DNA from 3 places in the Methylophilus sp. E2MeOHC9 genome. Region 2 is predicted to be linked to each of the others. Evidence: predicted binding sites of a transcription regulator. Region 2 holds the regulator's gene; each other region holds the start of a gene.
The links. Region 2 encodes sigma-54, which starts transcription at its own class of promoters, with help from an activator protein. Its sites were predicted from a motif close to TGGCACNNTTCCTGCT; they were not measured.
Positions count from the first base shown of each region.

Region 1: the regulator sigma-54 is predicted to act here: its motif matches at 2,780-2,795, upstream of ACSSVF_RS00490 (glycogen/starch/alpha-glucan phosphorylase).
Region 3: the regulator sigma-54 is predicted to act here: its motif matches at 6,502-6,517, upstream of ACSSVF_RS14505 (nitrate- and nitrite sensing domain-containing protein).

Region 1 is NZ_CP196024.1:108,168-118,480, forward strand. It holds gene ACSSVF_RS00485 (DUF4197 domain-containing protein) at 1-109, opposite strand, end outside; gene ACSSVF_RS00490 (glycogen/starch/alpha-glucan phosphorylase) at 229-2,730, opposite strand; gene ACSSVF_RS00495 (OmpP1/FadL family transporter) at 2,937-4,199, opposite strand; gene htpG (molecular chaperone HtpG) at 4,358-6,271, opposite strand; gene ACSSVF_RS00505 (diguanylate cyclase) at 6,527-7,162, shown strand; gene ACSSVF_RS00510 (PA4824 family protein) at 8,131-8,829, opposite strand; gene ACSSVF_RS00515 (hypothetical protein) at 9,002-9,274, shown strand; gene ppx (exopolyphosphatase) at 9,293-10,313, shown strand, end outside.
Region 2 is NZ_CP196024.1:648,226-658,538, forward strand. It holds gene ACSSVF_RS03175 (KpsF/GutQ family sugar-phosphate isomerase) at 59-1,060, shown strand; gene lptC (LPS export ABC transporter periplasmic protein LptC) at 1,081-1,722, shown strand; gene lptA (lipopolysaccharide transport periplasmic protein LptA) at 1,755-2,420, shown strand; gene lptB (LPS export ABC transporter ATP-binding protein) at 2,432-3,178, shown strand; gene ACSSVF_RS03195 (RNA polymerase factor sigma-54) at 3,185-4,738, shown strand; gene tyrS (tyrosine--tRNA ligase) at 4,814-6,040, opposite strand; gene ACSSVF_RS03205 (anhydro-N-acetylmuramic acid kinase) at 6,171-7,298, shown strand; gene gltA (citrate synthase) at 7,484-8,773, shown strand; gene erpA (iron-sulfur cluster insertion protein ErpA) at 8,850-9,212, opposite strand; gene ACSSVF_RS03220 (bactofilin family protein) at 9,265-9,660, opposite strand; gene ACSSVF_RS03225 (hypothetical protein) at 9,719-10,018, opposite strand; gene argC (N-acetyl-gamma-glutamyl-phosphate reductase) at 10,081-10,313, opposite strand, start outside.
Region 3 is NZ_CP196024.1:3,053,699-3,064,011, reverse strand. It holds partial or broken gene cobA (uroporphyrinogen-III C-methyltransferase) at 1-230, opposite strand, end outside; gene ACSSVF_RS14525 (alginate export family protein) at 264-1,700, opposite strand; gene ACSSVF_RS14520 (ABC transporter ATP-binding protein) at 1,785-2,591, opposite strand; gene ntrB (nitrate ABC transporter permease) at 2,610-3,536, opposite strand; gene ACSSVF_RS14510 (CmpA/NrtA family ABC transporter substrate-binding protein) at 3,557-4,879, opposite strand; gene ACSSVF_RS14505 (nitrate- and nitrite sensing domain-containing protein) at 5,214-6,488, opposite strand; gene ACSSVF_RS14500 (efflux transporter outer membrane subunit) at 6,637-8,091, opposite strand; gene ACSSVF_RS14495 (efflux RND transporter permease subunit) at 8,084-10,313, opposite strand, start outside.

The DNA.
Region 1 (10,313 bases), 540 kb from region 2:
TAGCGTTACCGCTGACTTTATTGACGACATCCCCCAGGCTCTTTAGATCAAGTGCTTGTGCATCCGAAAACAACAAGCCTATCAGTATCACCCACGCAGTTTTTTTCATTATTTATCTCCATGCAAATCTGAGATCAGTGTACCGACAAATGACTGGCCAAGAAAGGACAAAAGCAAGCCTGGGAGGGCTTGCTTTATCATTTGTTGTATAACTGTTAAATTTTGCAATCAAACTTTAAATTGCTCCACCTTCCAAATGCGATTTGCATATTCACCTATGGTACGGTCACTGGAGAATTTCGCCATGCGCGCCACATTTAAGATAGCCACACGCGACCAGGCTTCTTCATCCTGGTACAAGGCAGCTACTTTGTCTTGCGCCTCGACATAGGCGGCATAGTCTGCGAGTAACAGGTAATGGTCGCCTTTGTGTAACAAGGTATCGACAATCGCCTGGTATCGATCAGGTTCGCCCACTGAAAAGAAACCATTGCCTATCATATCGATGACCTGCTTCAATTCAGCGTTACCGTTGTAATAATCCCAGGGGTTATACCCACTTGCCTTGATTTGCGCGACCTCGGGCGTAGTCAGGCCGAAGATAAAGATATTCTCATCACCGACTTCTTCCTTGATCTCCACATTGGCGCCATCCAGTGTGCCTATGGTCAGCGCCCCATTGAGCGCCATCTTCATATTACCCGTGCCACTGGCTTCAGTGCCAGCAGTAGAGATCTGCTCAGACAAATCAGCACCCGGGAACAGGATCTCGGCGGCGCTCACCTCATAGTTAGGATAAAACACGACTTTCAGCTGGTCACCGATAACCGGGTCATTGTTAATCAGCGTTGCGACATCATTAATCAAGCGGATGATCTGCTTGGCCAGCCAGTAACCTGGCGCGGCTTTACCAGCAAAGATCACCACGCGAGGCGTATGGTGTTTTGCCTGGCCACTACGAATGCGGTTATATAAGGTGATGACATGCAACACATTTAATAACTGACGTTTGTATTCGTGGATCCGTTTGATCTGCACATCAAATATCGCTTGCGGGTTAATGGCAACACCAGTTTTCTGCAGGATTTTATAGGCCAGGCGCTGTTTGTTGGCTGCCTTCACTTCGCGGAAAGCTTTCCTGAAAGCTGCATTCTCAGCCAACGGCTCGATATTCTTAATCAGGCCCAGGTCTTTCTGGAAACCAGTGCCTATATGTTTCGTTAATAGCTCGGTGAGCAGCGGGTTAGCCTGGTTGAGCCAGCGGCGCGGCGTAATACCATTGGTCACATTGGTAAATTTGCCGGGATAAATTTTGTTGAAGTCGGCAAACAATGTCGTCCGCAACAATTCACTGTGTAAAGCCGCCACCCCATTCACGGTATGGCTACCGACCACCGCCAGGTGAGCCATGCGCACACGGCGGCCATGCGTTTCATCAATAATGGAGACGCGACTGAGCAAGGCGCTATCGCCGGGGAAATGCTGGTTCACCATCTGCAGGAACCTGTGGTTAATTTCGAAAATGATCTCCAGATGGCGTGGCAACAGCGATGAAAACAGATCTACCGACCAGGTTTCCAGTGCTTCCGGCATCAGCGTGTGGTTGGTGTAGGCGAATATCTGCGTGACCAGTTTCCATGCCCTGTCCCAAGCCAGGTGATAGTGATCGACCAACTGGAACATCATTTCAGCCACGGCAATCGCAGGATGAGTATCGTTTAACTGGATGGCGACCTTTTGCGGCAACGTATCCCAGTCCGGATTATTTGTGATAAACCGGTGCAGGATGTCTTGCGTAGAGGCGGATACAAAAAAGTATTGCTGTTTTAAACGCAACTCTTTGCCAGATTCAGAGGTGTCGTTTGGATATAGCACCTGGGAAATGGTCTCCGCCCCATGACGGCCTTCGACAGATTTATCGTAGTTACCCTGATTAAACGATGTCAGGTCGAACTCTTTAGCGGCTTTGGCAGACCACAAGCGCAGATTATTCACTGTTTGTGTGCCATAGCCGGGCACAGGTACATCGTACGGCATGGCCACTACACTCTCGGTGTCTATCCAGTGGCGTTCTGTGCCACGCTCGGTATGCACTTGCACGACACGGCCATAAAACTTCACTTCGCAGGTATGTTCCGGGCGCTGTACTTCCCAGATATTCTGGTAGCGCAACCAGTTATCAGGATTCTCAACCTGTTGGCCACCCTCAATACTTTGCCTGAACATGCCATAGTCATAGCGAATACCGTAACCGGTCGCTGGAATATCCATGGTCGCCATAGAATCCACGAAACACGCAGCTAACCTGCCTAAACCGCCATTGCCCAGCGCAGCGTCCGGCTCCATCTCGGCCACGCTTTCCAGTTGCTGGCCGATTTCTTGCAGGCCTTCGCTTAGTTCCGGTGCAACGCCCAAATTCAGTGCTGCATTTGACAGCATGCGGCCGATCAAGAATTCGAGTGATAAATAATAGACGCGCTTGGTATTTGCATCGCGATAAGCATCCCGGGTAATCACCCAACGACTCATTAAGTGGTCACGCACAGTAAAGGCAGCGGTTTGGTACCAGTCCCTGGTAGTGGCCCAGGAGTTGGATTTACCCAGAGAAAATGTCAGATGGTTGCGTAAAGCTTGCGGAATCGGCAACTGCGTCAGCAAAAAGTCTTCAGCGTTATGGATGGTTTCTATTTTGTTAGTCTTGGAACGTGTGGATTTGGCATTAGTGGCCATGCATCTTCCCCTGAAATAATCAATAACGGATGTGATCGTCTAACTTAAAAGCAAAAAACAAGCCCGTCGCGGCAATGAGCCTGTATGACAAAAAGCCACGGCGAAGGTGCCATGGCTTTTATTATAAACAGGATAAATGTAATGATGATGACTAAAATAGTGGCAGTGCATGCCAGCCGTGGGGCCATCAGTTGAATGCCAATAGTCTATATCGCCCAGCCGTAAGCAATGCCAAGGGAGTTCTGGTTCATGCGTACATCCGCCTCGCCGCCGCCAAAAGGCGCAGCTGGAATCGAGTTATTACCACGCACTTTGTTTTCAAAGGCATGTGCAAAAAAGAACGAAAGCTCAGACTTGTTCGGCAAAGTATAGGTTGCCCCTAAGGTAAGGTGATCCTGCACCACAGCAGGCGCCAGGATATTGAACAGGGTTTCGCTGCTGCGCACCGGTTGCGAACTATGATTGTAACCAGCACGCAAGGTCAGGCTATCGCTGTAGGCATACTGTGCACCGACCTTGAGCACTGTGACATCACGCCAGCCAAATCCCGGGCCGCTGGATGCGCCCAGCCTGGCAGGCAGGTTACTCAACGATAAATTGCCGATCGCATTCACATCAGAATACAAGATGCGTTGCGCATCGGCAGCCAGCGTCAATGCGGGCGTCGTTTTAATGGCGATACCAATACCGTAATTGGCAGGGATATCAATATCGCCATCCTCTGCAAACAAGCCTTTATATTTATCAAACTTGCTGGCGTAGGTTTTGGTCTGGTAAGTCGCGCCCAAGGTCACCGCATCACTCACCTGGCCGATCCAGCCGAAACGCAAGCCGGCGCCATACGAGTGGTCGTGCCCATTATTGGTCACATTTCCCGGCGAGGTTGTGAAGCCTGCGTTATCAAAGTTCTGCAAGCCTTTCGCCTCGAAACGTTGATATGCCAGATTGAGTGAGACACCTAATACATGCTGCTCAGTCACGCGCCAGGTCGCAGTTGGCGCTACCACCACTTGCAGATAATCAATCCCGACCCGGCTGCCGGTATTATTGAAATAAGGGATACCATCTTTATAATCTGTGTTCATGCCACCATTGCCGTAAACGCTGACACCCAGGGTGGTGCGGTCATTGATCACGCGGTTATAGCCAAACTCGGGGATAAAAAAGTGTTCGGTATCATTGCCATCATAGCGGCCATCCAGCGCCCCGCTGCCACCGGCAGTATTGCTGAGGCGGACATCGCGGTCCGGCTTGAACCAGGTGACGCCAAAATCGATCCGGTCGCCAACAATCCCCAGACCAGCCGGGTTGGTAGCAGCCGCCAATGCATCTTGCGGCAGCGCAATGCCCACGCCACCTAAACCCAAACCCTTAACCCCATAGCCATGGGCAAAATAACCATCGGTGGCAAAGGCTTGGCCTGCCAGCATTGATAACAGCCACGGCAACATTTTTACGGTAGTGCGCATATCCAGCCCCTTCACAATGATTGAGGGGTTTAATCTACCAAGCTTAATTAATAACAGAAAAGAATTTTGGATTATATTGATATAACCATACAAAATATAAAACCCGCTCGCGCGGGTTTTATATTTAAAGCAAACTTGCTGATTAATTGAATGAGTAATTAAAGAATCAAGCTATTGATACGCTTCACAAAGCTGGCCGGGTCTTCCAGCTGCCCGCCTTCTGCCAGCAAGGCCTGGTCAAACAGCACATGCGCATAATCGGTAAATTTCGCATCATCACTTTCAGCCTGGAGTTTTTCAACCAGTCGGTGCGCAGGATTCACTTCCAGAATCGGTTTGCTCTCTGGCGCCTGTTGACCCGCCGCTTTGAGAATACGCGCCAGATTACCGGAAAGATCATGCTCGCCTGCCACCAGGCAAGCGGGTGAATCAGTTAACCTATGCGTGACTTTGACTTCTTTCACTGCATCGCCCAGCGCCGATTTGATGCGTTCCACCAGGCCTTTGGCATTTTCTTCCACTTGCTTCTGCGCTTCTTTATCTGCTTCGTCTTCCAGCTTGCCCAGGTCTAAATCACCTTTGGCGATGGATTGCAGTTTTTTGCCTTCAAACTCGGTCAGGCTACCCAGCAACCATTCATCGACTTTGTCCGACAACAGCAATACTTCAATGCCTTTTTTGCGGAAAATTTCCAGGTGAGGTGAGTTTTTCGCAGCCGCAAACGTATCTGCCGTGATGTAGTAAATCACTTCCTGCTCCGCTTTAAAGCGGCCGATGTAATCTTTCAGCGACACATCTTGCGTATCGTTATCGGCATGGGTAGAAGCAAAGCGAAGCAAACCAGCGATCTTGTCTTTGTTGGCGAAGTCTTCGCCAGGGCCTTCTTTCAGTACGCGGCCGAACTCGCCCCAGAACTTGTTATATTCTTCCGGTTTGTTGTCTGCGATATCTTCCAGCAAGCTCAGCACTTTTTTCACGGAGCCATTTTTAATCGCCTCCACATCACGGCTGTCTTGCAGGATTTCGCGCGACACGTTTAACGGCAAATCAGCAGAATCAATCACCCCGCGCACAAAACGCAGGTATTGCGGCATCAGCTTTTCGGCCTCTTCCATGATAAATACGCGTTTTACATACAGTTTGATACCCTGGCGGCGCTCCCTGTCATACAAATCAAACGGCGCCTTGCTTGGCACATAGAGCAGGGAAATATATTCCTGTTTGCCCTCTACACGGCTATGCGTATACGCCAATGGGTTTTCATAATCATGCGACACATGCTTGTAAAACTCGTTGTACTCTTCTTCAGTGATATCGCTCTTGCTGCGCGCCCACAAGGCAGAAGCAGTATTGATGGTTTCATCTTCATCCGTAGCCACCATCTGGCCACCTTCGCCGTTTTCGCCATCTTTCCATTCGGACTTTTTCATCACGATAGGCAAAGTGATATGGTCAGAATATTTTCTGACGATGGTTTTCAGCTTCCAGTCATTCAGGAACTCCTCTTCGCCTTCGCGCAGATGCAGGATCACCTCGGTACCGCGACCAGCCTTCTCTGTGGCCTCAATCGTGAAATCGCCTTCACCACCTGACTCCCACTTGATCGCTTCAGCCTCACCCGCACGGCGCGTGATCAGCGTGACTTTGTCCGCGATGATAAAGCTGGAATAGAAACCCACACCAAACTGGCCGATCAGGTTGGCATCTTTGGCCTGGTCACCTGTCAGGTTCTGGAAGAATTCCTTGGTGCCGGATTTGGCAATGGTACCGATGTTATTGATGACTTCTTCACGACGCATGCCTATGCCATTGTCAGAAATGGTCACCGTGCGCGCGTCTTTATCAAACGCGATTTTAATACTGAGTTCACTGTCATTTTCATACAGGCTGCCATTTGAGATAGCCTCAAAGCGCAACTTATCCGCCGCATCAGAGGCGTTGGAAATCAATTCACGCAATACGATCTCTTTATTGCTATACAGCGAATGAATCATCAACTGTAGTAATTGTTTGACCTCGGCCTGAAAGCCCATGGTTTGTTTAGATGGCGATTCTGCTGTCGCTGTCGTCATAACGGTTCTCCAAATAACGGGTTTTAAACACAAAAATTTTTGTTTAGATGGGGAAAACAAAACCGTTTTTCAAGAGGGGAAATAGCTATTGCAGGAAAACATGCAGCCAACCCATGATTAAAACATCAGTCCACACATACCATTTACCCATCGAATAACTTGTTCATCTCGCTGCTTGCTGATTTAAAAACCCGCTTCCAGCACGCTTCTTGCTAGCTATTTATTGAAGAGGCTTTGTTAAGTAATAAGGAGTGGATGATGAATATTTTTCACACTTTGATTGAGCAAATGCAGGTCATGCAACTGCCATTAACCGCAGTGACTTTAACTGCGGTACCTCGAGCGGATACGCCCTTGCTGTTGATGTTGCACTGGCATGGATTCCGCAAGCAGCCTATGGTGGCCTTACCCATGCTAAAACCGCTACTGAAACCGGTGCCAGGCTCAGCCTTGCAGATCAATGACCGCTGGCGTCAACCGGAAATGGTTGAAGAAGCCGTGCTGGATGCCGCATGGCAATTAGGCGCATGGGATGTACAACGCGAAGAGCATAGGGCCTGCACTTATGTCGGTGCGACAGATCAGGAAGCGCTGGCGTGCAAACAGGCGTTCGGCAAATATGATGAAGCGCTGGAACACGAACTGCTAGTGAGTGAAGCCCCAGATCGCGATGAGATGTTGCAGTTGGGTGCCAAAGTTGGTTACATCCGCTGGCAGTTCAGGCCGGTGAATGGCGGGGTTTGGCAATCGACGGCGGAGGATGATACGTTGATGGAAGATGGGCGGCGGATTCCGCCATGCCCGATCAGGCCTTTGGCGTTGAAGGGTGGGAAGATGAGTACCACGGCGTTTAGGCTGGGGCAGATTAATAGGATTATTCTGTTGAAATAGCTTTACAGCCCGGGATGGATGATGAGCAGGTTTGATATCTTGAACCATTCTTTTTCGCCTGTAGGCGAGTTACTTTTCTTTGCTTGCACAAAGAAAACGTAACCAAAAGAAATGCACCCTAGCTTCCGCTTGTTTCCTGCGTTGCTCATCAACGTGGGCGTCCAACGGAACTCGCCCTGACAAGCCACACACAACGTGGCTTGTTGCGGAACTCAAACAGGCGCTGGCCGAAGACTCCCACGCCGACTGCGCTACTCGGCGCGTCAGATAGGGGCCCGTGAAAAACACTACGCAGTTAGTTAAGTGAGGGTTCTCACATCGCGTCCCGTACAACCATTGAATAAAACAAACAAGAGAACCTCACAAAACAATTGAATTGGTTTGTGGGGTTTAGCTTTGGAAGTTAAAGAAGTCCCTTAGCGCCCTGAATGCCATACGTTTAACCAACATTTCATCGTGGTGGTTTTAACCGGGCCCCTATCTGACGCGCCGAGTAGCGCAGGCAAAATAAGGAGGAAGGGAGCGACTGTCTGAGCTCCGCGGTGGCCTGCGTTATGTGCAGGCCGCTAGGGCGAGTTTCGCGACCGCTTATTTTGACGAGCAACGCAGGAAACAAGCGGAAGCTAGGTGCCCTTTCTTTTGGTGACTTATTCTTTGGGCAAGCAAAGAAAAGTCACTCGCCTAGGGGCGAAAGGGAATCGCGAAATAGAGTGCCAAACCACCCAAAGAAATACCGATTACAACTTACAGCAAGTGCAATACTTGTTCTTTATTGTAACCAAGCTAAGAAGTAACCTGCCTGGATTCTGGCCTACGCCAGAATGACGACCAGTTGTAGACAGTTATCTGCTTCTGACTTAAGCCAGCGGCATCACAAACAGAAAGCATGCGCTGCGAAACCTCCTGCTACACCTTCCATCAGAATGAATGTTTGTTACGGCATTCACATATTGCACAAAAACCAGCCCCTACGGTGTCCATCTCAACCCAATAGACAACCACTGACTCCCACTATCCCCATTCACCTGCTGACCTATCGTGCCATCCACCTGAAACACCTCCGGCACTAATGAATACCGCACACCCAGCTGATAAAACGGATTTTGCGTATTATCCCCAAACACTTCCGCGATGCCTTTAAACGGTCCACCAAGTTTAAATTCAGCGCCCAACCCCATGCTGGCTTTAAGTTCTGAGGCCTGTTTGTCACGCAACATGCCCATATTCAGATGCACAACGACATCATCATCGCGGAATGAAAAAGACACTGGCACATAAAAGTAGGTATTACCCAACTGGTTGGGGCCGGGCTGAATATCGGTGTGCTTGACATGCCCGGCGGCTAATCCCCAGCCCCAACCATTGGTTTCCAGTGGTTTGAACAGGGTTTTGAATTGCACTATCCAGTCTTCGGTACGGTAGTGTTCATCCTGGTTGCGGTAAACACCGCCGCCCAAGGTGACCTCAAAGTTTTCACCCAGGTTGCAGGCAGGTAATGCCCACATTTCGCGACCGCCTTCATAGGCGCGCACCCAGCTCTCGAGCTGGCAGCTATGGGCATTGGTCAGGCGGGCGTCGTCCGTGACTAATGGACGTGCGGCATGCGCGTTGCAAGACAGGCACAGCGCTAATAGCAGGCTAAAGTAGGTGAGTATCAGTTTAGTCATTTTTATTTTTTATTTTAATTTCAAGCGATGACAGTTTAATGAAATTTGCAGCCGATCAGCGCGACATTTTTATATTCGTTTCCGTCACATTAGTTTCACTGGCCTCTGCCAACATAACGATTTATACTGTTTGCAGGGGTTGCCTATAGGGGCAAACAAGGCGGAGGTGATCGTGGCGACTATTGAGGTGACTGAAACCAGTCCTAATTCTTTTTCTGTCACCGTGCATGGGTCGCAGGTCACCACGCATCAGGTCAGTGTAAAACCGGAGTATGCGAGGCAGTTATTGACTACGCCGCATACGACCACTGAACTGGTGGCGGCTTCTTTCAGTTTCCTGCTTGATCGCGAGTCCAACTCCAGTATTTTGAGAAGTTTTGATTTGAGTGTGATTGAACGCTACTTTCCTGAATACCCCAAGGCTATTTCACGTTATCTAAAGTAATTTCTTCAGTGGTATCGCATGCTAACTATTACCCATGACACCCAACTCGCTGCTGTAGACCTGGGTTCCAACAGCTTTCGACTTGAAATCGGCCGTGTGGTCGATGGGCAGATCCTGCGCGTCGATTACCTGAAAGAGGCTGTTCGCCAGGGCGGCGACCTTGATGAGGATCGCAACCTGAAACCAGAGGCCTTTGAACGCGGGCTGAAATGCCTGGCACGATTTGGCGAGCGACTGAAAGGCTTCCCGGCCGAGCATGTACGTGCTGTGGCCACGCAAACATTGAGGGAGGCAACCAATAGCGCCGACTTTATCAAGCAGGCGCAGAAAGTGCTGGGTTACCCGATTGAGATTATTTCAGGCGTGGAAGAAGCGCGCCTGATTTACCAGGGCGTCAGCCGCATGCTGCCGCAGTCGGATGAGAAACGCCTGGTGATCGATATTGGCGGACGTTCGACCGAGTTTATCCTCGGCCAGCATTTCAAAGCCAACGTCACTGAGTCTCTGCGTTTAGGTTCCGTCGGCTGGTCGCAAAAATATTTTGCCGACGGCCAGTTAAGCGAACGCAACTTTGAAAGGGCCGAAATCGCCGCCGAATCGATTATCGACATGATTGCCAGCCGTTATAGCGGAAACTGGCAGGTGGCCTATGGTGCCTCTGGCACGGTCGGTGCCGTGGCCGATGTTCTGGCTGGTTCAGGATTTTCAGCAAATAAAATCGAGCGCAGCCAGCTCGAATGGCTCAAGCAAACCTTGATCAAAGCCAAAACACCTGACCGCCTGAATATGGAAGGCCTGAAAGATGACAGACGCGCAGTCATTGGCGGTGGCCTGGCTATTTTGACCGCGGTATTTGATACGCTGAATATTGACACCATGTTGGTGGCCAACGGCGCACTACGCCATGGCGTGCTTTACGACATTCTAAGCCCTGCTGATGCGACTGAAGACTTGCGCTCTGCCTCTATCGCCAGGCTGTGCAAACAGTTTGGGGTCGAGCTGGAACATGCGCAGAATGTCAGCAAAGTGGCGCTACATT
Region 2 (10,313 bases):
TTAAAAAAGCCGTGTTTTGCTTTCTTGCCGGGGCGGTCACTTGCTATACTTACTGCCCATGAGTATAGCAAAATCAGGTGTCAAACTTGCTGAAAGTTCTGACATCGTGGAAAAAGCGCGCAATGTGTTATTGCACGAAGCAGATGAAATCCGCCAGCTGGCAGGACGCTTAGGCGCTGCGTTTGAGGCTGCAGTGCATATGATTTTAGATTGCCGTGGCCGTGTAGTGGTCACTGGCGTGGGGAAATCCGGCCATATCGGCGGCAAAATCGCCGCCACCTTTGCCAGCACCGGCACCCCGGCATTTTTTATGCATGCGGCTGAAGCCAGCCACGGTGACCTGGGCATGATTACAGCAGAAGATGTGGTGATTGCGCTTTCCAACTCGGGTGAAAGCGATGAAATCATCAATATTTTGCCTGCGATCCGCCGCCTGGGTGCGCGGATATTAAGTATCACTGGCACCGAAGACTCGACTTTATCGCGTGAATCGCAAGTGCATCTGAGTGCAGCCGTCAGCCATGAGGCCTGCCCGTTTGGCCTGGCGCCAACCGCAAGCACCACTGCCGCACTGGCCTTGGGCGATGCACTGGCTTTATGCGTGCTGGAACTGCGTGACTTTACCGCAGAAGACTTTGCCCACTCCCACCCTGGCGGTAGCCTGGGGCGGCGTTTGCTGATCAGGATTAAAGATGTGATGCGCACCGGCGATGCGATTCCGAGCGTGAAAGAAAATGCAACGGTGCAACAGGCCATCCAGGAAATAACGGCCAAAGGCATGGGGTTCACCGCCATTGTCAATGCCGGACAAAACCCGGTCGGCGTGTTTACTGACGGTGATGTACGCCGTTTGTTTGTGCAAGGCCTGACCGACCATCAGGCGCCTATCACCAGCGTCATGAGCCACCAACCCAAATTGCTGGGTATACAGCAAATGGCTGTTGAAGCAGTGAGCCTGATGGAACACCATAGAATCAATGGTTTTCTGGCAGTCAATGAACTGCAACAATTGGCAGGGGCATTTAACATGCATGACTTGCTGAAAGCGAAAGTGGTCTAGGCTAGCCGGAATGAATATTCATGCTTAAATATCCGATTTTGCTACCGATAGGCCTGATGCTGTTTTTGGCACTGCTTACCTTCTGGATCAACCAGACAGTGCAGGAGGGAGCTTCGCGCATGACTAGTATCAATCGCAATGCGCCGGATTACATGCTTTACAACTTTGTCAGCACGCGTACCGACGCCAGTGGCCATACCAAATATGTGCTGGCTGCGGCGCAAATGCGCCATTACCCGGACAGCGACTACACCGAACTGGACCGCCCGCGATTTACCCAGTTTGGCGAAAACATGCCTTATACCCAGATTTACGGGCAGCGCGGCAAAATATCCGGCAATGGTAAACTGGTGGAGTTTGTAAAACAGGTCAAAGTGATACGCCAGGCCACTGCTGAAAAAGGTGAAATGCAATTGAAGACGGAACAATTATTTGTTGAACCGGATACGGATATTGCCTATACCGATTTACCGGTGACCATCCACCAGCAACCGGGTAGCGTGGTCACAGGCACAGGCATGCGCTTTGATAAAAAATCCGAAACCATGCAATTATTTAACCGGGTGCATGTACATTATGAGCGCGCACCGGAGCCAGTGAATGCAGTGCCTGCCACCAAGCCGGCCAAAACAAAAAATAAAACCACGCCTGACAAAGGTTAATGATCAAGGATCGATGATTCTGGAGAGATGAGTTGAAAACGCACAAGCAATTATTTTATGTGACCTGCCTGGTATTGGGTACGCTGTTGCATTGGTCTAACACTGTCAGGGCTGAAGAGTCTGACCGTGAGCAACCCATCGAGCTGGAAGCCGACACAGTGAGTGTCAACGATGCAAAAAAAATCAGCACTTATACCGGCAATGTGATCCTCAATCAGGGCTCCCTGCAAATCAAGGCAGACAAAATGATAGTCCGCGAAGACCAGGATGGATTTCAGCATAGCACCTGTATCGGCAGCCCAAGCACACCGACCACCTTCAAGCAGAAGCGCACTGGTAAAAACGAGTGGATGCAAGGCAGCGGCCAGCGCATTGAATACAATGGCCGCATGGATAAAGTGCAACTGTATACCAATGCTTGGGTCAAACGTGGCGAAGACATAGTCACCGGTGATTACATCAGCTACGACGCCAATGCGGAATATGCGGAAGTGATTGGTGGCACCAAAGCCAACCCGAATGGCACGGCCAACAGCCGGGTCAAGGCTATCATCCAGCCCAAGAGCAAAACAACGCCTCCTGTGATCGATAACAAAGCCAATGCACAGCAAGGCCTGCGCATGAACCGCTCATTGCAGTTCAAGAGTGAACCGGCTGCTAACGGCACCGCAAATGAACCCAAGAAAGAACCACAGTAAAGACTGGCAATATGCAAACAACTGCTTCACCAGACAATAGCCATTTACGCGTCAGCCATTTAAAAAAAGCTTACCAGGGTCGCACAGTCGTCAGAAATACGACGCTGGAGTTGCATAGCGGCGAAGTCATTGGCTTACTGGGCCCGAATGGGGCAGGCAAAACTACCAGTTTTTATATGATCGTCGGCCTGGTCGCACTCGATGACGGCCACATTACTTTGAATGGCACCGATGTCAGCCACGCGCCTATGCATGAACGTGCACGCATGGGCCTGGCTTACCTGCCGCAGGAAGCCTCGATTTTCCGAAAAATGACAGTGACCGATAATATCCTGTCTATTCTGGAAACCCGCCCTTATACGGCCGAAGAACGCGAAGCCAAGCTGGAGTCACTGCTCGATCAGTTGCATATCCAGCACATCCGCAACAGCCAGGCAGTCAGCTTGTCCGGTGGTGAGCGTCGCCGGGTAGAAATCGCCCGTTGCCTGGCCACTGACCCTAAATTTATTTTGCTGGATGAACCGTTTGCCGGGATCGACCCGATTGCAGTGATCGAGATCCAGAAAATTATCCGTTATTTGAGCAGCCAGAATATCGGCATCCTGATTACAGACCACAACGTTCGCGAAACGCTGGATATCTGTGACCGCGCCTACATCGTGAATGAAGGCGCAGTATTTGCAGCCGGCACTCCCGATGAAATCATTCAGAATGAAGGTGTGCGTGAAGTATATCTGGGCAAAAACTTTAGGCTGTAATTCGTTATGAAGCAAAACCTGCAATTACGCATGTCGCAAAACCTGGCACTGACGCCGCAGTTGCAGCAGTCTATCCGCCTGTTGCAACTGTCGACGCTGGAGCTTAGCCAGGAGCTGGAAGCCATTTTGCAGGAAAACCCCTTGCTCGAGATGGCCGACAATAATGAAGAAGGCGAGTTTGAAGACAATACGCCCGACGCCCCGTTAGCAGCGCAGGCTGAAGTCGAAGATGCTAGTTCTTTTGATGTCGCCATGCAGCAGCAGGATATCCCTTCGCCAGCCGACACTTTGCGTGAAGAGTTGCGCGAAGACCTGAGCGGCAATGAAGGCGAGTTGCCCAACCTGAATGAAGAATTCACCCCGCCGGAATTTGAAGACGACTACGGCGAATTTGGCAGTACCAGCAACTGGGATGAAGCAGGTCGCAATAACAATGATGATGAAGATGGTGATTTTTCGCGCCAGGATGCCAGCAACATCAGCCTGCGTGACCACCTGATAGACCAGATACAACTGGCGCACCTGTCGCACCGCGATATGAGCCTGGTCAAACTGCTGCTAGACAGTATTAATGACGACGGCTACCTGGAGCAGGATTTGCAGGAAGTGGTGGAGAACCTGCCGCTGGAACTGGAAGTCGATTTGCTGGAACTGGAAACGGCACTCAAGCTGATCCAGAATCTTGACCCGATAGGCATAGGCGCCCGCGATTTGCGTGAATGCCTGCTGCTGCAACTGTATGCCCTACCAGCCAGCACGCCCTACCTGAAAATCGCCATCGCCCTGGTCAAAGACCATCTGGCACTACTGGCCAATAAAGATTTTATCAAACTGCGCAAACAACTCAGTTGCGATGAAGCCTCACTCAAAGGCGCGCAGCAACTGATACGCCAGCAAAACCCCAGACCAGGCAGCGAGTTTTCCAACTTTAGCCATGATCATTTTATCCAGCATGATGTGGTGGTGAAAAAGATCAAAGGGATCTGGGTCGCTACCCTGAATGATGGTGTGATCCCGAAATTGCGCATCAACCAGATGTACGCAGATATCCTCAAGCGCAACCGTGAAAGCTCAGGCCAATACCTGCAAAGCCAGATGCAGGAAGCCAAGTGGATGATCAAGAACATCCAGCAACGTTTCTCGACCATTTTGCGTGTGTCACAGGCGATTGTAGACAGGCAGCGTAACTTCTTTGAGCACGGCGACATCGCGATGCGCCCACTGGTATTACGTGAAATCGCTGAAGAGCTGGATTTGCATGAAAGTACCGTTTCCCGCGTCACTACGCACAAGTATATGCTCACTCCAAGAGGTGTTTATGAACTCAAATACTTCTTTGGCAGCTCAGTCGCGACTGATGCGGGTGGTTCCTGCTCGGCAACAGCCATTCGTGCACTGATCAAGCAAATGGTGGCGGAAGAGAATGAGAAAAAACCGCTTTCTGATAACCAGATCACAGACACACTGGCACAACAAGGCATTGTGGTGGCGCGGCGGACGATTGCCAAATACCGTGAATCATTGAGTATTCCGCCAGCGAATTTGCGCAAATCACTTTAGCTTTTCAAGCTTGTCTGATTTTTGAAAATTAAAAAGGCCGCTATGCAAGCGGCCTTTTTTTTACAATGACGACGATTATTGAATCGTGATCCTGGCAAATTTTCGCTTACCCACCTGGGCAACAACCACGCTTTTTGCCAATTGCAGGTTCTTGTCCTCGACCTTGACGCTATCAAGTTTCACGCCACCCTGCTGGATGGCACGCATCGCTTCACTGGTGCTTTCTACCAGGCCAGCCTGTTTTAATAACTGGCTGATACCAATACTGTCACCTGCTATCGTCACTTCAATTTCAGGCACATCATCCGGTATACCGCCTTTGGCACGCGTCTGGAAATCCTGCAACGCTTTTTCAGCCGCTGCCTGACCATGAAAACGGGCCACGATCTCCTGCGCAAAGCCTACTTTGATATTGCGTGGGTTTTCACCATTGGCGATGCTGGCTTTCCATTCAGCAATGATTTCCAGCGAGGCGAAAGACAGCAAATCGATATAGCGCCACATGAGCGCATCTGAGATCGACATAATCTTGGCAAAAATGCTCTCAGGCGCTTCGCTGATACCGATATAGTTGCCCAGCGATTTGGACATTTTATTAACGCCGTCCAGGCCTTCCAGCAATGGCATCATCAGCACGCACTGCTGTGCCTGGCCAGCCTGTTTCTGTAGCTCGCGCCCCATCAGCAGGTTAAATTTCTGGTCGGTGCCGCCGAGTTCAATGTCTGATTGCAAGGCAACAGAGTCGTAGCCCTGCAACAGCGGATACAGGAATTCATGGATGGCAATCGGTTGGTTGCCTTTAAAACGTTTTGAAAAATCATCGCGTTCCAGCATGCGTGCCACCGTGTGGCTGGCCGCCAGCTTGATCATGCCTGCCGCACCCAGTTCGCTTAACCATTTGGAGTTAAATACGATTTCTGTCTTGGCCGGATCCAGTATCTTGAATACCTGCTCGGCATAGGTATCGGCATTGATCTTCACCTGCTCAACCGTCAAAGGCGGGCGGGTGGTACTTTTACCGGTCGGGTCACCTATCATGCCGGTGAAGTCGCCGATCAGGAACAGTATCTGGTGGCCCAGGTCCTGCAACTGGCGCAATTTGTTGATCAGCACGGTATGCCCCAGATGTAAATCGGGTGCGGTAGGGTCAAATCCGGCCTTGATGCGTAATGGCTTGCCGGCTTTGAGTTTCTCTATCAGCTCCTGCTCAATCAGCAACTCATCTGCACCGCGCTTGATAATGGCAAGTGCTTTGGCAATCTCCGGGCTGATGGCTTCAGGAGTGGGTTTTGCGTCTGTCATAAATACAATTCTGTCTGCTGCATGGCCGAGTTGGTATGGCATAGCAACGGTTAAAATGAAAGCGACTATTTTAACGTAATCTGCTGCTTAACTGTAGGCATATCCCGGCACAGTGTTACCATGTTGGCCTATGATCCCGCTGTCAACCGCCCCCGCTACCCGTTATTTTATTGGCATTATGTCAGGCACCAGCCTGGATGGTGTGGATGCGGCACTGGTTGCGCACACGGGCGATGATTTTCAACAGATCAACCAGGCATTTGTGCCGTATCCAGCCGCGGTCAAACAAACACTGCTGGATTTGCATCATCCAGCGACGAATGAGTTGCATGCAGCCGCTGTCATGGCCAATACATTGGCACAGCTTTATGCAGAGGCGGTGCAGAAGATCCTGCAGCAAAGCGGATTACCAGCATCGGCGATCACCGCCATTGGCTGCCACGGACAAACCATACGCCACTGCCCTGACCTGCCAGACGGTCAAGCCTATACCTTGCAAATCGGCAACCATGCCCGGCTGGCTGAACTGACGCAGATTGCTGTGATTGGGGATTTCCGTAGCCGCGATATTGCCGCAGGCGGCCAAGGTGCGCCTTTGGTACCCGCCTTTCACCAGGCTGTGTTTGCCAGCGCAACCAAAAACCGCGCCATTATCAATATCGGCGGCATCGCTAATATCTCCTGGCTACCGGTGAATGGGCAGGTGACCGGCTTCGATTCGGGCCCCGGCAATATGCTGCTGGATCAATGGACGCAACAGCATACAGGCCAGACTTATGATGCCAATGGCGACTGGTCTGCCAGTGGCCAGGTGAATGACTCCTTGCTAAAAGCCATGCTCGCTGAACCCTATCTGGCGCAAGCTGCACCCAAAAGCACAGGACGGGATCTGTTTAACCAACACTGGCTGGCACAACATTTGCAGGCGCTGGATGACCGGCCGGAGAATATTGCCCGTACTTTGCTGGAACTGACGGCGCTCAGTATCGCAGACGCGATCACGCGCTTTTGCCCCGAGATAGATGAAGCTTATGTTTGCGGTGGTGGCGCGCGCAATGGCTTGTTAATGCATCGCTTGTCCGCATTGACTGGCTATGCCATTGAACCCACCGACAAACTTGGCGTTGAGGTAGATTGGGTGGAAGCTGTCGCATTTGCCTGGCTGGCGCAACGCTGCATCGATGGCCTGAGTGGTAACCTGCCAGCGGTCACTGGCGCACAAGGTCCGCGTATCCTCGGTGCCATTTATCCCGCATAAGGCAGTTCTCTTTTAGCCTGTTTTTCACTTATGCAGTGCAACTGCACCACGCCCAGGGTTGATACTGGTGCATGTTTTTGTGGCATTTTCTGTGTTTTCACTTTCAATCACCCGGCAAGTGCGCTTTTTAAGAGTTCATTGCGTATAATTTAGCCTTAACCCCGTCTACTTATTTTGAGCATGTCATGGCAACCAAAGCGACCATTTCTTTTGACAACGACACCCCAGCGATTGAACTCCCTATCCTGAAAGGCTCATTAGGCACAGATGTTATAGACATCCGCAGCCTGGGCAAACATGGGATTTTCACTTATGACCCCGGGTTTATGTCCACGGCGGCGTGTGATTCAGGCATTACCTTCATCGATGGCGAAGAAGGCCTGCTGTACTACCGCGGCTATCCGATTGAAACGCTGGCTGAAAACTGTGACTTTTTGGAAGTCTCCCATTTGCTGTTACATGGTGAGTTACCGAATGCCAGCCAAAGTGAAGAATTTGGCCGTGCCATCCGCAAAAATAGCATGCTGCATGATCAAATGAGCAATGTATTCCGCGGTTTCAGGCGCGACGCGCACCCGATGGCGGTCATGATCGCCGTGGTGGGCGCGATGGCCGCGTTTTACCCGGACAACAATGATGTCACCAACCCGGAATCCCGCAAACGCGCCGCGATGCGCCTGCTGGCCAAGGTGCCGACCATTGCTGCCTGGAGCTATAAATACAATATGGGCCAGCCGTTCATGTACCCAAAGAACGATTTGGGTTATGCCGAAAACTTCATGCACATGATGTTTGCCACACCGTGTGAAGAGTATGTGCCCAACCCTATCCTGGCGCGCGCGTTTGAACGCATCCTCATCCTGCATGCAGACCATGAGCAGAATGCTTCAACCTCTACGGTACGCCTGGTAGGCTCAAGCGGTGCCAACCCATTTGCCTGTATTGCTGCGGGTATTGCATCGCTGTGGGGGCCTTCACACGGCGGCGCTAACGAAGCCACGCTGAACATGCTGGAAGAAATGGGTGACATCAGTCGCATCGGCGAATTTATCAACCGCGCCAAAGATAAAACCGACAGCTTCCGCCTGATGGGCTTCGGACACCGGATCTACCGCAATATGGATCCACGCGCCTCTATCATGCGCAAGACTTGCCATGAAGTATTGAATGAATTGGGGCTGCAGGACGACCCCATGTTCAAACTGGCGATGGAACTGGAGAAAATTGCACTGGAAGACGAATATTTCGTTTCACGTAAACTGTATCCTAACGTCGATTTTTACAGTGGCATCGTCATGCGCGCGATGGGCATCCCCAACTCCATGTTCACGGCTATTTTTGCGCTGGCACGGACTGCAGGCTGGATTTCACAATGGTGTGAGATGAATGCAGACCCGGAACAGAAAATCGGCCGTCCGCGTCAACTGTATGTCGGCGAAACGCGCCGGGAGTTTGTGCCGCTGCATCAACGCTAGCCATTAGCTAGTTTTATAAAATAAAAAACGCCGGAAATCTCCGGCGTTTTTTTTGTTTGGTACTTGTCTCTTGAGTTTAAACCGAGAATGAGCTACCGCAACCACATGTTGTCGTCGCATTCGGGTTACGAATCACAAACTGTGACCCTTGCAGGCTATCGGTGTAATCGATTTCTGCACCCGCCAGATATTGCAGGCTCATCGGGTCAATCAACAAGATGACGCCATCTTTGTCGACTTGTGTATCATCTTCATTCACCTCTTCTTCAAAGGTGAAGCCATACTGAAAGCCTGAGCATCCGCCACCGCTCACAAATACGCGCAATTTCAGATCTGGGCTGCCTTCCTCATCAATCAGTTCTTTCACTTTTTTGGCGGCATTATCGGTAAAAACCAACGGGGTTGGCATTTCAATATCAATCATAGCTTCTGCGGTCATCATAGACTCCTGTCAAACTCTCAAAACCAATATGGCGGCGAAATAATATATTTCAAGTCAATTCGGGAACAGTCACTTCTGGCGGCTGCTCTCCCAGATAAATCAACTTGCCTTCAATCACCGCGCCGGTATGCATTTCCAGTGATTTGTAATACAAATCACCCACAATACGTGCCTTACTTTGCAATTCAATAAAGACCGAAGCTTTTACCGGTCCGCGTATCAATCCATTCAAGACTACTTTCGAGGCTTCAACCGCACCGGTAATGGTGCCATTCTCGCTGATAATCAGGGTGCTCGGGTGTTCACGTTTTTCAATCACGTTGCCCGCAATCAGGCCATCCACGCGCAGCCCACCAGCAAATTGCATATTGCCATGTATCTGGGTCTCATGACCCACTAAAGTATCTATATGGCTGTCGATATGAACGCTTTTCTTGAAAAACATGGCACTTCCTAACTTTTATCGCTGCTAACGCTTGCACAAGCTCACATCATGCATGCATTTAGCGCTTGGTTATTTTCTTGTAAAACACCAATTCTTCTTTCAGTTTGATGTTTTCATCCTGCTGCGCGGTCAGCGTTTTTGCAAGATTATTGCTTGTTGCTAGTTCTACCTGCAATTCACGCTGCGATGCAATTAACTTTTTCTGCAACTCAATGTTTTCGGAAGTGACCTGGCTCAAACGCTGGCGCACATAGTCACTATTATCATCGTGCAGCGCCCAGTACGCCAATGCAAAGCCAAGCAATAAGTTAATAACAGCCAGTATGCCCTGAAAATACCAGGGCCGGTGTGAACGCACTGCAACTTGCTTGGCGGTTAATCCAAAATGGTTTCTTAGTCTTCTGCGTATGGGTCGTATCATTATGGCAATAATGGCAACACTTGCAAACCTGTATCTGACGCCAGGCCAAACATCAGGTTCATATTCTGGACCGCCTGGCCTGAAGCACCTTTCACCAGGTTGTCTTGCACTACAACGATTGTGACATAATCATTTGCCTGTGGATACAAAGCCATCCGTAAAACATTGGAGCCGCGTACCGAACGCGTTTCTGGCAAAGCGCCAGCTGGCATCACATCGACAAAGTAATCAT
Region 3 (10,313 bases), 700 kb from region 2:
TGCTCGGCCAGCGCGATCATCATGCGGTTGATAAAGTGTTGCGGGGTAGACTTGCAGCCGCCACGTTTGCCCACGTGCACAATGCGTGCCTGCGGGCAATGCGTGAGCAGGTCCGGGTTGACCAGGTCATCGACCAGTACGACTTCGGCTTGCTGCAAAGCCTTGATGGCCTTGAGCGTAATGAGGTCTGGGTCACCGGGTCCGGCACCTACTAAATAAATTTTTCCGGCTGTAGTCATGGTTGCTTCCTTACATTCAAACAATCAAAAGGTGTACATGGCAGTGAGCCATAATTTTTCAGTATCGTGATAACGGCCACGTGTACCGGCGGCGTTGCTGGTGGTATTTGCAGTGGCGGCAAACTCGTCACTTTCGCTGTATTTGCCGTATTCAAACTTGGTCATCCAGTGCTTATCCACGTTCCAGGTCACGGCGGCGTTCCACTCGGTGCCGTAGCGATTGCCGGTACGGGCAGTACCACCATTGACCGTGAAAAAGTCTTCGTCTGCATCCAGTACGTGGTAATCGGCAAAAAACATGAAATCACCGTAACGGTAGGTGGCCGTCACAAAGCTGTCCTTGATACCGGCGCGTGGCGTGACCAGGAATTTATCTACCCAGCCCTGGAACAGGTGGTTGGTACCAAACGGCGTCTGGAAAGCATAAGTGTTGTTATTGCTGGAAAGCAGTTCCTGGTCCAGGCGCAGGTTGAAGTTATCGATGCCAAAGCCGCCACCCAGTTTGTAATAGTGCGCATCAATGCGGCTATCACCATCTTTGTAGTCTGACTGTTTGGCGTATTCGGCGGTGTAGTGCGCGCGGTAGTTAGGCGTGAAGATATGCGTACCATCCAGGCGCAGGCCTATGGTTTTGTTCGACTGGTCGGCCAGCAGGTTGGCGCCGCCGGCACCAAACCAGGCGTTGCCCAGGCCCAGGTTTTCAAAATTGCTGAAATAGCCATAACCGACCAGGAATTCGGTAGGAGAAATGCGGTAACGCGCATTCACCACTTCCAGGTTGCCGCTGCGTTCGGAGGTGAAAATCTGGTTCACTTTGTCAAAATGCGCGACAAACAACTCGGTATCCGGGATGGTTTTATTGAATACGGAAACACCGTCAAATACCTGCATGACCTGGCGGAAGGCAATGTCACCTATAAAACGCACATTATCCAGGTTGACCTGCTGGCGGCCGGCACGCACACGGGTATTCTTGATACCGGTCCAGTCTACGTAGAGCTGGTTGATATCCGTATGGTTAGGGTCTACCACTTTGGCATATTCGATTTTGCCATTGTTGTTGGAAGCACCATTGATACGGTAACTGTTAGTGCCATCGTTGAAGTCATCCGTCAGCTGGCTGACATTGATCAGTTGCGCGGCAAAACTCCAGTTATGGTAAGGCGCGGTTTGCCAGCCGATCAGGCTGCGCAAGGTCAGTGCATTGGCATCTTTAAGTTCACGTGCCGCCGTCGGGTTAGGCGTGTTGGCAGCATTGCTATAGGTGCCTGGCTGTAAACCATCCTGGTCTACATACTCATAACGCAATCTGAAACTGGTCATATTTTTGCCGGTTTTAATGGCATCCATAAAGGTGTATTCGGGTAAAACTTCTTCTTCAGCCACCACTTGCATGCTCAATGCCGCCATCAATACTGCCACTGAGACTTGACGCAATCGTTGGTAAGAGTTAGTTTTCATGTTGTTGCTCCTTTGCTTAAGTGGGTAACCATATTTCGATGAGGTATGCGGTGCTGGTGGGTTGCCGCCCGTCAGCACCACTTCTTATGCCGCCTTTTTGGCGTGTCGTTCGTATAAAAACTTCAACACTTCGCTGCGCAGATGCGTATAAGCCGGGTCTTCGACCAGTGCTAGCCGCTGACGAGGGCGCGGTAGATCCACTTCCAGGATTTCACCTATGGTGGCAGCCGGGCCGTTGGTCATCATGACGATGCGATCCGAGAGCAGCACCGCTTCGTCCACATCGTGCGTGACCATGACAGCAGTACAACCCGAGCGCGCCATGATGCTCATTAATTCGTCCTGTAACCCGGCGCGGGTCAATGCATCGAGCGCACCAAACGGTTCATCCAGTAACAGCACTTTGGGTTCCATCGCCAGGGCGCGGGCGATGCCGACACGCTGTTTCATGCCGCCCGAGATTTCAGTCGGACGTTTTTCCATGGCATGGCTTAAACCAACCAGTTCCAGTGCCGCACTCGTGCGTTCAGCCAGTTGCGCTTTGCTTTCGCTGTCGGCAAACACACGTTCGACTGCCAGATAAACGTTTTCAAAGCAGGTCAACCATGGCAGCAGGGAATGGTTCTGGAACACCACCGCCCGCTCCGGGCCGGGTTTGAAGATTTCACGCCCGGCACAGAACAGGTAACCATCCGTCGGCTGCAACAACCCGGCAATCAGGTTGAGCACAGTGGATTTTCCGCAACCTGAGTGGCCGATGATGGAGATGAACTCACCTTCACGGATAGAAAGATTAATCTCTTTTAAAGCCTGGAAACTGCCATTTTTGGTTGGAAAAGTCATATTGACGTTTTCGATCAGGACATAACGGTCTTGCAATGCGGTTGTCATAGTGAATTCCTTTATGGCTTATTCGTAGCTGTAGCGTTTAGCCACCAGCACCAGCAATTGTTCAAGCAGCAAACCGACAATGCCGACGATAAAAATGGCGATGATGATGTGTTCTACATTCAGGTTGTTCCATTCATCCCACACCCAAAAGCCTATGCCCATACCGCCGGTCAGCATTTCTGCCGCTACAATCACCAGCCAGGCAGCCCCGATAGACAGTCGCACGCCGGTCATCATGTAAGGCATGACATAAGGCAGCAGGATTTTGGTGACGACTTTCCATTCTGAAAGGTTGAGCACTTTAGCCACGTTCATATAGTCTTGCGGCACTTTGCTGACGCCAACAGCGGTATTGATGATCATCGGCCACACTGCGGTGATGAAAATCACCCAGATCGCGGCCGGGTCAGCCGCTTTGAATACCAGCAGGCCTATCGGTAGCCAGGCCAGTGGCGAGACTGGTTTGAGCAGGCTGATGATGGGCGCGGCCATGCGCGACATAAATGCATAACGGCCGATCACAAAGCCCATGGGGATGCCGACGATCGCGGCCAGGGCAAAGCCGGTCGCCACGCGTTTCAGCGAGCTGAGGATGTTCCAGCCTATGCCCATGTCGTTAGGGTTGTTGATATAAAACGGGTCGCTAAACAGCTCCATTGCCGACTGCCAGGTCTTGACCGGGCCTGGCAGGCCTTGCGTCAGGGCTGCCACGGTGGCCCAGATGGCACCGAATATCAGCAAGCCGATCACAGGCGGCAACAACCATTCAAACATGCGTTTGGCGGTTGCCGCCCATGTGCTCCGCCGCTGCAACGACGGAGTGGCTACTGTAGCTGTGGTCGAGAGAGGGATAACCACAGCAACAACGGGTTGTGCAGGTGCTGCTTGCACAGCGTCCTCGCTAGTTTCTATCATTTTTTCTTTGTTAAAGCTGACGACACTCATGGTGACTCTCCTTGAAAGAATTAAGCTTTAACCTTGAAACTGTTGGCATAGGCTTTGGGGTCTTTGCCATCCCATACCACGCCATCAATCAGTTTGCTGCTACGCATAGGATCGGTCGGCACGTTAATGCCCAGCGCCTTGGCGGCTTCGGTATAAATATCAATCCTGTTTACTTTTTTTGCCACGGCCAGGTAGTCAGGGTCAGACTTCAGCAAACCCCAGCGTTTGTGCTGGGTCAGGAACCACATGCCATCTGACAGGTAAGGGAAGTTGACCTTGCCGTCGTTGAAGAACTTCATGTAGTTCGGGTCTTCCCATTTTTTACCGATGCCATTGTCGTAATGGCCGAGGAAGCGGCCTTCGATCACTTCTTCCGGCGCATTCACATAAGCTTTACCGGCGATCAGTTTGGCGACTTCAGGGCGGTTCTTGGTGGCGTCGATATAACGGCAGGCTTCCAGGATGGCTTTGGTCAATGCCAGTACCGTATTCGGGTGCTTGGCCGAAAATTCGGCCGTGGTGCCCAGCGCTTTTTCCGGGTGGTCGGTCCAGATATCCTGCGAGGTCGCTGCGGTAAAGCCGATCTTGTCGTAAATGGCACGTGCGTTCCACGGTTCACCCACGCAGTAGCCATCCATATTGCCTATGCGCATGTTGGCGACCATTTGCGGTGGTGGCACGACGATGGTTTTCACATCCTGCATCGGGTTGATGCCGTAAGAAGCCAGCCAGTAATACAGCCACATGGCGTGGGTGCCAGTGGGGAAAGTCTGGGCAAAGGTAAAGTCGCGGTTTTCGTTATCCAGCAGGCGTTTCAGGGTGGCGCCGGTGGTGGCGCCTTTTTCCTTGAGCTGGTTGGCGAGCGTGATGCCCTGGCCGTTGTTGTTCAGCGTCATCAGCAGGTTCATGTCTTTCTGCTGGCCACCAATGCCCAGTTGTACGCCGTAGAGCAGGCCATACAACACATGGGCTGCATGCAACTCGCCGTTGACCAGTTTGTCACGCACACCGGCCCAGGAAGCTTCTTTCGACGGCACGATCTTGATGCCGTATTTTTTATCGAAGCCCATTTGTGCGGCGACAATGATAGGCGCACAGTCGGTGAGCGGGATAAAGCCGACTTTCACTTCGGTGATCTCAGGCGCATCCGAGCCAGCCGCCCATGCCTGGCTGCGGATGGCGGAGGGCACCATATTCATCATGGCAGCAGCACCAAACGCCCCGGCCAGGGTATGCATAAAGAAATGACGGCGCTGGCTATCTACAGCATCTGGCTCAGGCAGTGTGTTGGAAGGAATAAGGTGATTATCCGCTACCGGTTTTTTGTGATCGGAACTGCTCATTTCTGCTCCTTGAAAATAAGTGAATATGGAAAGTGAAAAACAAAAAAGGCGTCCTGATGGCATTGCTTTCGCGATACCATCAGGACGCCTTTGTCCTTGAAATCCATTCAATTCAATTTCACACCCGGTCATACATCAGAGCCATTATCGCCGTTGATAATGGCACCCGTTGCCGTGGTGCTTAAGAGTCATCTAGCAAGCGGTATGCCAACTGCAAAAATGCGGGGAAAAAGCAGGATTCAGAAAGAAAAACCCGCTGCAAGGGCGGGGGAAGGCCATTTTGAGTGAGATGCATCGCACTTATTCAGTGCGCATGCACCATCAAATAGAGCGGTCAGGAGGGGAGTTTTTGTTGCGTCAGTATATTTTCAGCGACATCGATGATCTTGCGTTTTTGCTCCATGGCGAGGTTGCGCAGAGTCTTGTACGCTTCCATCTCATCAATGCCCAGCTTGCTCATCAGCAGGCCTTTCGCCCGTTCGATCTGCTTGCGTTCTGACAGGGCTTTGCGCGTATCCGACAGTTCACTTTCCATATCGGCGATCTGACGCGATTGCTGTTGTAACAAGCTGATCATGGAAGTCATCGGGTACGCTTGTGCGCTGTCATGCGCCTGAAAACTGAGCGCACTTTCCACCGGGATAGATAGATTGAAGAAGGTGCCATCCAGGGTCGCGCTGGAGGAAGCTTTATTGGTGATCGCCTGCAAGTATTCCTGCGTGTATTCAAGGTCGTGCTTGGCTTTGTGCGCTAACACTTCCAGCATGGCATGCATTTTCTCGATCAGCGCGCATTGCAGTTGCCAGATGTTGGTCTGCTTTTGCGAACATAAGTCAAACCAGATATCCGCGTCACTGGGCTTCAGCGGCTGCTGATCTTTGGCTGAAGTGAGTTTGCTGCGCAGTTGCTGATGCTGCTGGTAAAGTCTGGAGGCCTCTAAGGCAGCCCAGGCGCTACGTAAATCTTCATTGCCAAACTGGCAAAATAATTCGGTATGGCGGTCTTGTTGCGCAATCAGTTCCAGCAAGCGCTGCTGGTGCGGCAACTGCACACTGCCGGAACCGAAGATATAAGAACCCACTGCGCGTTCCTGGCCCGCAAACTCCTTGGTTTGCACCAGGTTATACAGCGTAAGCAGGCAAGTGGAGATCTTGCTGTTGACCGAGCTATCCGAGATTTCAAAGATCAGCGCGATCAGGCTGCTGATCAGGCGGCTGTAGGATTCAATACAATCTGCAAACGAGATTTTCTGCAATGTCACCTGGTGGCGTAAAGAAGTCAGCTGGTCAAAGCCCAGCAATATCCATGAAATCAATGTCAGCTGCCTGGCGTCAGTTAACAGGTCCAGATGCAAATGCTGTTGCAAGGCTTGCCTGAAATCTGCTTCTGTGGCCTGGTTTTGGGTGATGATATCGGCGCGCTCAGGCGCAAACCGTTTACCGGCAGAGGCAAGGTAAAGGCAGCTGGCGCCACGTTCTGCCTGCACCTGGTGGATGATCTGGCCTATTCTCTCGACAAATTGAATGCAGGTATCCAGGCGTTCAAGCTCTTCGATATGCCTGATTTTTGCCAGGACGATGGTTTGTTCGGGGGAAATATCTGTACTCATTACTAAAAACCTAAGCAAAAAATGTGCACGTTTGCCATGCACATTTATTTTCTGTTTAAAACGGGAGCTAAGCAGGCTGTATGAAAGGGAAACCTGATACGAGTGACGCGGCAGCGGACGAACAGTCTATGGCGAAAGCCATCAGGTATTAATGCCAGCCACCACCGAACACTTTGTATAAGGTCAGTTGGCTGGCGGCATCGCTTAACTGCAAGGTCACCAGTGATTGCTCGGCAGTATAAAGCGTTCTTTGTGCATCGAGAACAACCAGGTAACTATCCACGCCATTTTTAAAGCGGGCGTCGGCCAGTTTAAATGCTTCAGCGGCGGCGCCGTTTAATGACTGTTGTGCTTCCAGTTGTGCCTGCAAACCTTCGCGTTGCGCCAGTACATCCGCCACTTCCCTGAAAGCGGTTTGTACGGTTTTTTCATATTGTGCGAGCAGGATTTCCTGGTTCTTTTCACCAATAGTCAGGTTGGTCCGGTTTCGTCCGGCATTGAAAATAGGCAGGCTGATCTGCGGCACAAATGTCCAGATGCGCGAGCCGGTACCAAACAAACCATCCAGCTCGGTGCTGGCAGTGCCTATGGTGGTGGTCATGCTGATGGTGGGGAAGAATGCAGCACGCAGCGCACCGATATTGGCATTGGCGCCTTCAAGCAAATGCTCGGCGGCACGCACATCCGGCCGCTGCTGCAAGGTTTTAGAGCTAATTCCACGTGGTAGAGGTGTAGCAAGTGCCACGCTGGACAGCGAGCTATCCGGCAACCATGCCACTGGCACAATGCTGCCAGCCAGCAGATTAAGCGCGTTGATATCCTGCTTAATCTGGATGTTATAGGTAGCCACGGCAACCCGGGCATTGTCGACGCTGGTTTGCAACTGCTTGAGGGTCAGGGCATTGGCGACCCCAAGGTCAAACATTTTCTGGTTGATGTTGTAAGTATCCTGCTGGCTTTTCAGCGTTTGCTGGGCGATGTCCAGCCGCTTTTTATCTGCGGCCACCGTCAGCCAGGCTGTGGCGACTTCAGCCACCAGGCTGATTTGCGTGCTTTTGCGGTTTTCTTCTTGCGAATAAAACGTCTGCAAAGCCTGCGCATTTAGATTGCGGATACGGCCAAACAGGTCCAGTTCATAGGCGCTGAAGCCAACCGTGGCACGGTAAACATGCGAAACATTGCCGCTGCTATTGTTGCTGGCTGCGACGGTGCCGGCGGAAACATTACCATTGTTACCAACGTTGGACATGCCTTTAGAGGCGGTTTCAGACAAAGTCGCGGCCACAGTAGGGAATAAGTCTGCGCGCTGTACCTGGTATTGCGCCCTGGCTTTTTCAATATTGAGTGTTGCCACCCGCAAGTCCCGGTTATTTTTCAGCGACAGATCGATTACCTGTTGCAATCGCTTGTCGGTGATAAAAGATTGCCAGCCGAGTTCGGTCAGCGCTTTTTGATCATTGTCGACGGTGCCTAGCGTGGCAGGCACCGGTGCTTCAGGCGGGCTGAAAAAAGGCGCCAGGTTGATGCAGGCAGTCAGTGATAATGAGCATACGATCAACGCAGACAGTTTTAAATGATGACTCATAGAATGCAGATTACTCATGTTCTGCCTTACTGTGCAGTGGTTTTTCAACAGAAGCACCTTCAGCCCGATATGGGAACAGAGAGCGGATCAGCACATAAAATAAAGGCACAAAAAATACGCCGAGGAAAGTGGCCGTCAGCATGCCACCGAGTACGCCGGTACCAATCGCCTGGCGGCTGACCGCGCCAGCGCCGTGGCTAAAGGCAAGCGGAATCACGCCAAAGATAAACGCCAGTGATGTCATCAGGATAGGGCGTAGTCGCAGTTGCACGGCTTGCAGCGTTGCTTCTACCAGAGGCTTGCCTTGCTCTTGCAGATGTTTGGCAAATTCCACAATCAGGATGGCATTCTTGGCGGCCAGGCCTATGGTAGTGAGTAATCCCACCTGGAAATAAACGTCCGCGGTCATACCACGCAACGTCGTTGCTAGCACGGCGCCCAGAATACCAAGTGGTACCACCAGGATCACCGAGAAAGGCACCGCCCAGCTTTCATACAAAGCAGCCAGGCACAAAAACACAAATACTACAGAGACGGCATATAGCAGCGGCGCTTGCGAGCCGGATAATCTTTCCTGGTAGGATTGTGCACTCCACTCATAGCCTATGCCGGCCGGTAATTGCTTAATGATTTCTTCCGCAATCCGCATGGCTTCACCGGTACTGACACCCTTGGCTGCTTCGCCGACGATTTCGATGGAAGAAATACCGTTAAACCTTTCGAGTAAGGGCGAACCCGTCACCCACCTGGTGCTGGAGAAAGACGAGAATGGCACCATTTCGTTAGTGGTGTTGCGCACATACCAGCGATCAATATCCTCAGGCTGCATGCGAAAGGGTGCATCGCCTTGCAGGTAGACTTTTTTCACGCGGCCCTTGTTAATAAAGTCATTCACATAGGTGCCACCCATGGCGATAGACAGGGTCGAGTTGATATTGGCCGTGGTCAGGTTGTAAATGCCGGTTTTCTGGTCGTCGATATTCAGGCGGAACATGGGCGTATCATCCAGCCCGCTGGCGCGCACACGATTGAGTTTGGGATTATCTGCCGCCACTTCTATAAAGTGGTTCCTGGCTTCCAGCAGGGCCTGATGTCCCAGGCTGCCGACATCTTTCAGTTCCAGTGTAAAGCCTGAACCTTGGCCGAGCCCACGTACCGGGGAGGGCTGGTTGACAAACAATTTGGCATCCCGGATTTTTGAGAATGCTTTTGTCATCTGGTCAGCCAGTGAGGCGGCATCCTGGCCTTCGCCGCGCAATGACCAGTCTTTCAGGCGGATAAACGCCCGTCCGGTATTCTGGCTGCCGCCGCCGCCCTGGCCCAGGCCGGCGATGGTTAAGTACTCATCAATCACTTCAGACTGGCTATCCAGATGGTGTTCGATTTGCCGCAGTACGCGCTGCATGCGGTCATCGGTGGCACCTACTGGTAATTGAATCTGGGCCGTTAGCACGCCCTGATCCTCAGTCGGCAGGAAAGAACTCGGCAAACGCATAAACAAAACAGCCAGCACAGCGAGGATCGCCGCATAGACCACCATGGTGAAGGTTTTTCTATTGAGGATTTTCTCGACGATGGCCTGATAGCCATCAGCAAACTTCTGGAATGCCGGGTTGAACCAGCGGAAGAACCAGCCGAAAAGACCTCCAGTGGTCGCATGGCCCTGATGTGAGGGTTTAAGCATGGTGGCACATAGCGCAGGGGTGAGCGTGAGCGCCACCACTACAGACAGCAGCATGGCCGAGACGATGGTGATAGAGAACTGGCGATAGATCACGCCGGTGGCGCCGCCAAAAAACGCCATGGGGATAAATACCGCAGACAGCACCAGCGAGATGCCGACCAGGGCACTGGTGATCTCACGCATGGATTTCTGCGTGGCTTCTTTGGGCGCCAGGCCTTCTTCACGCATGACGCGTTCGACGTTTTCTACCACCACGATCGCATCATCGACCAGCAAACCGATCGCCAGCACCAGGCCAAACATGGTCAATGTGTTAATGGAGAAACCAAATGCCGCCAGCACGCCAAAAGTGCCCAGCAATACCACAGGCACTGCAATCGCCGGGATCAGGGTGGCGCGCAGGTTTTGCAGAAACACATACATGATGATTACCACTAACAGGATCGCCTCGATCAGCGACTTGACCACCTCCTTGATAGAAATGCGGACAAATGGGGTGGTGTCATACGGGATATGCACACTGAGCTTTAACTCAGGCGGAAAGTAAGGGGTCAGC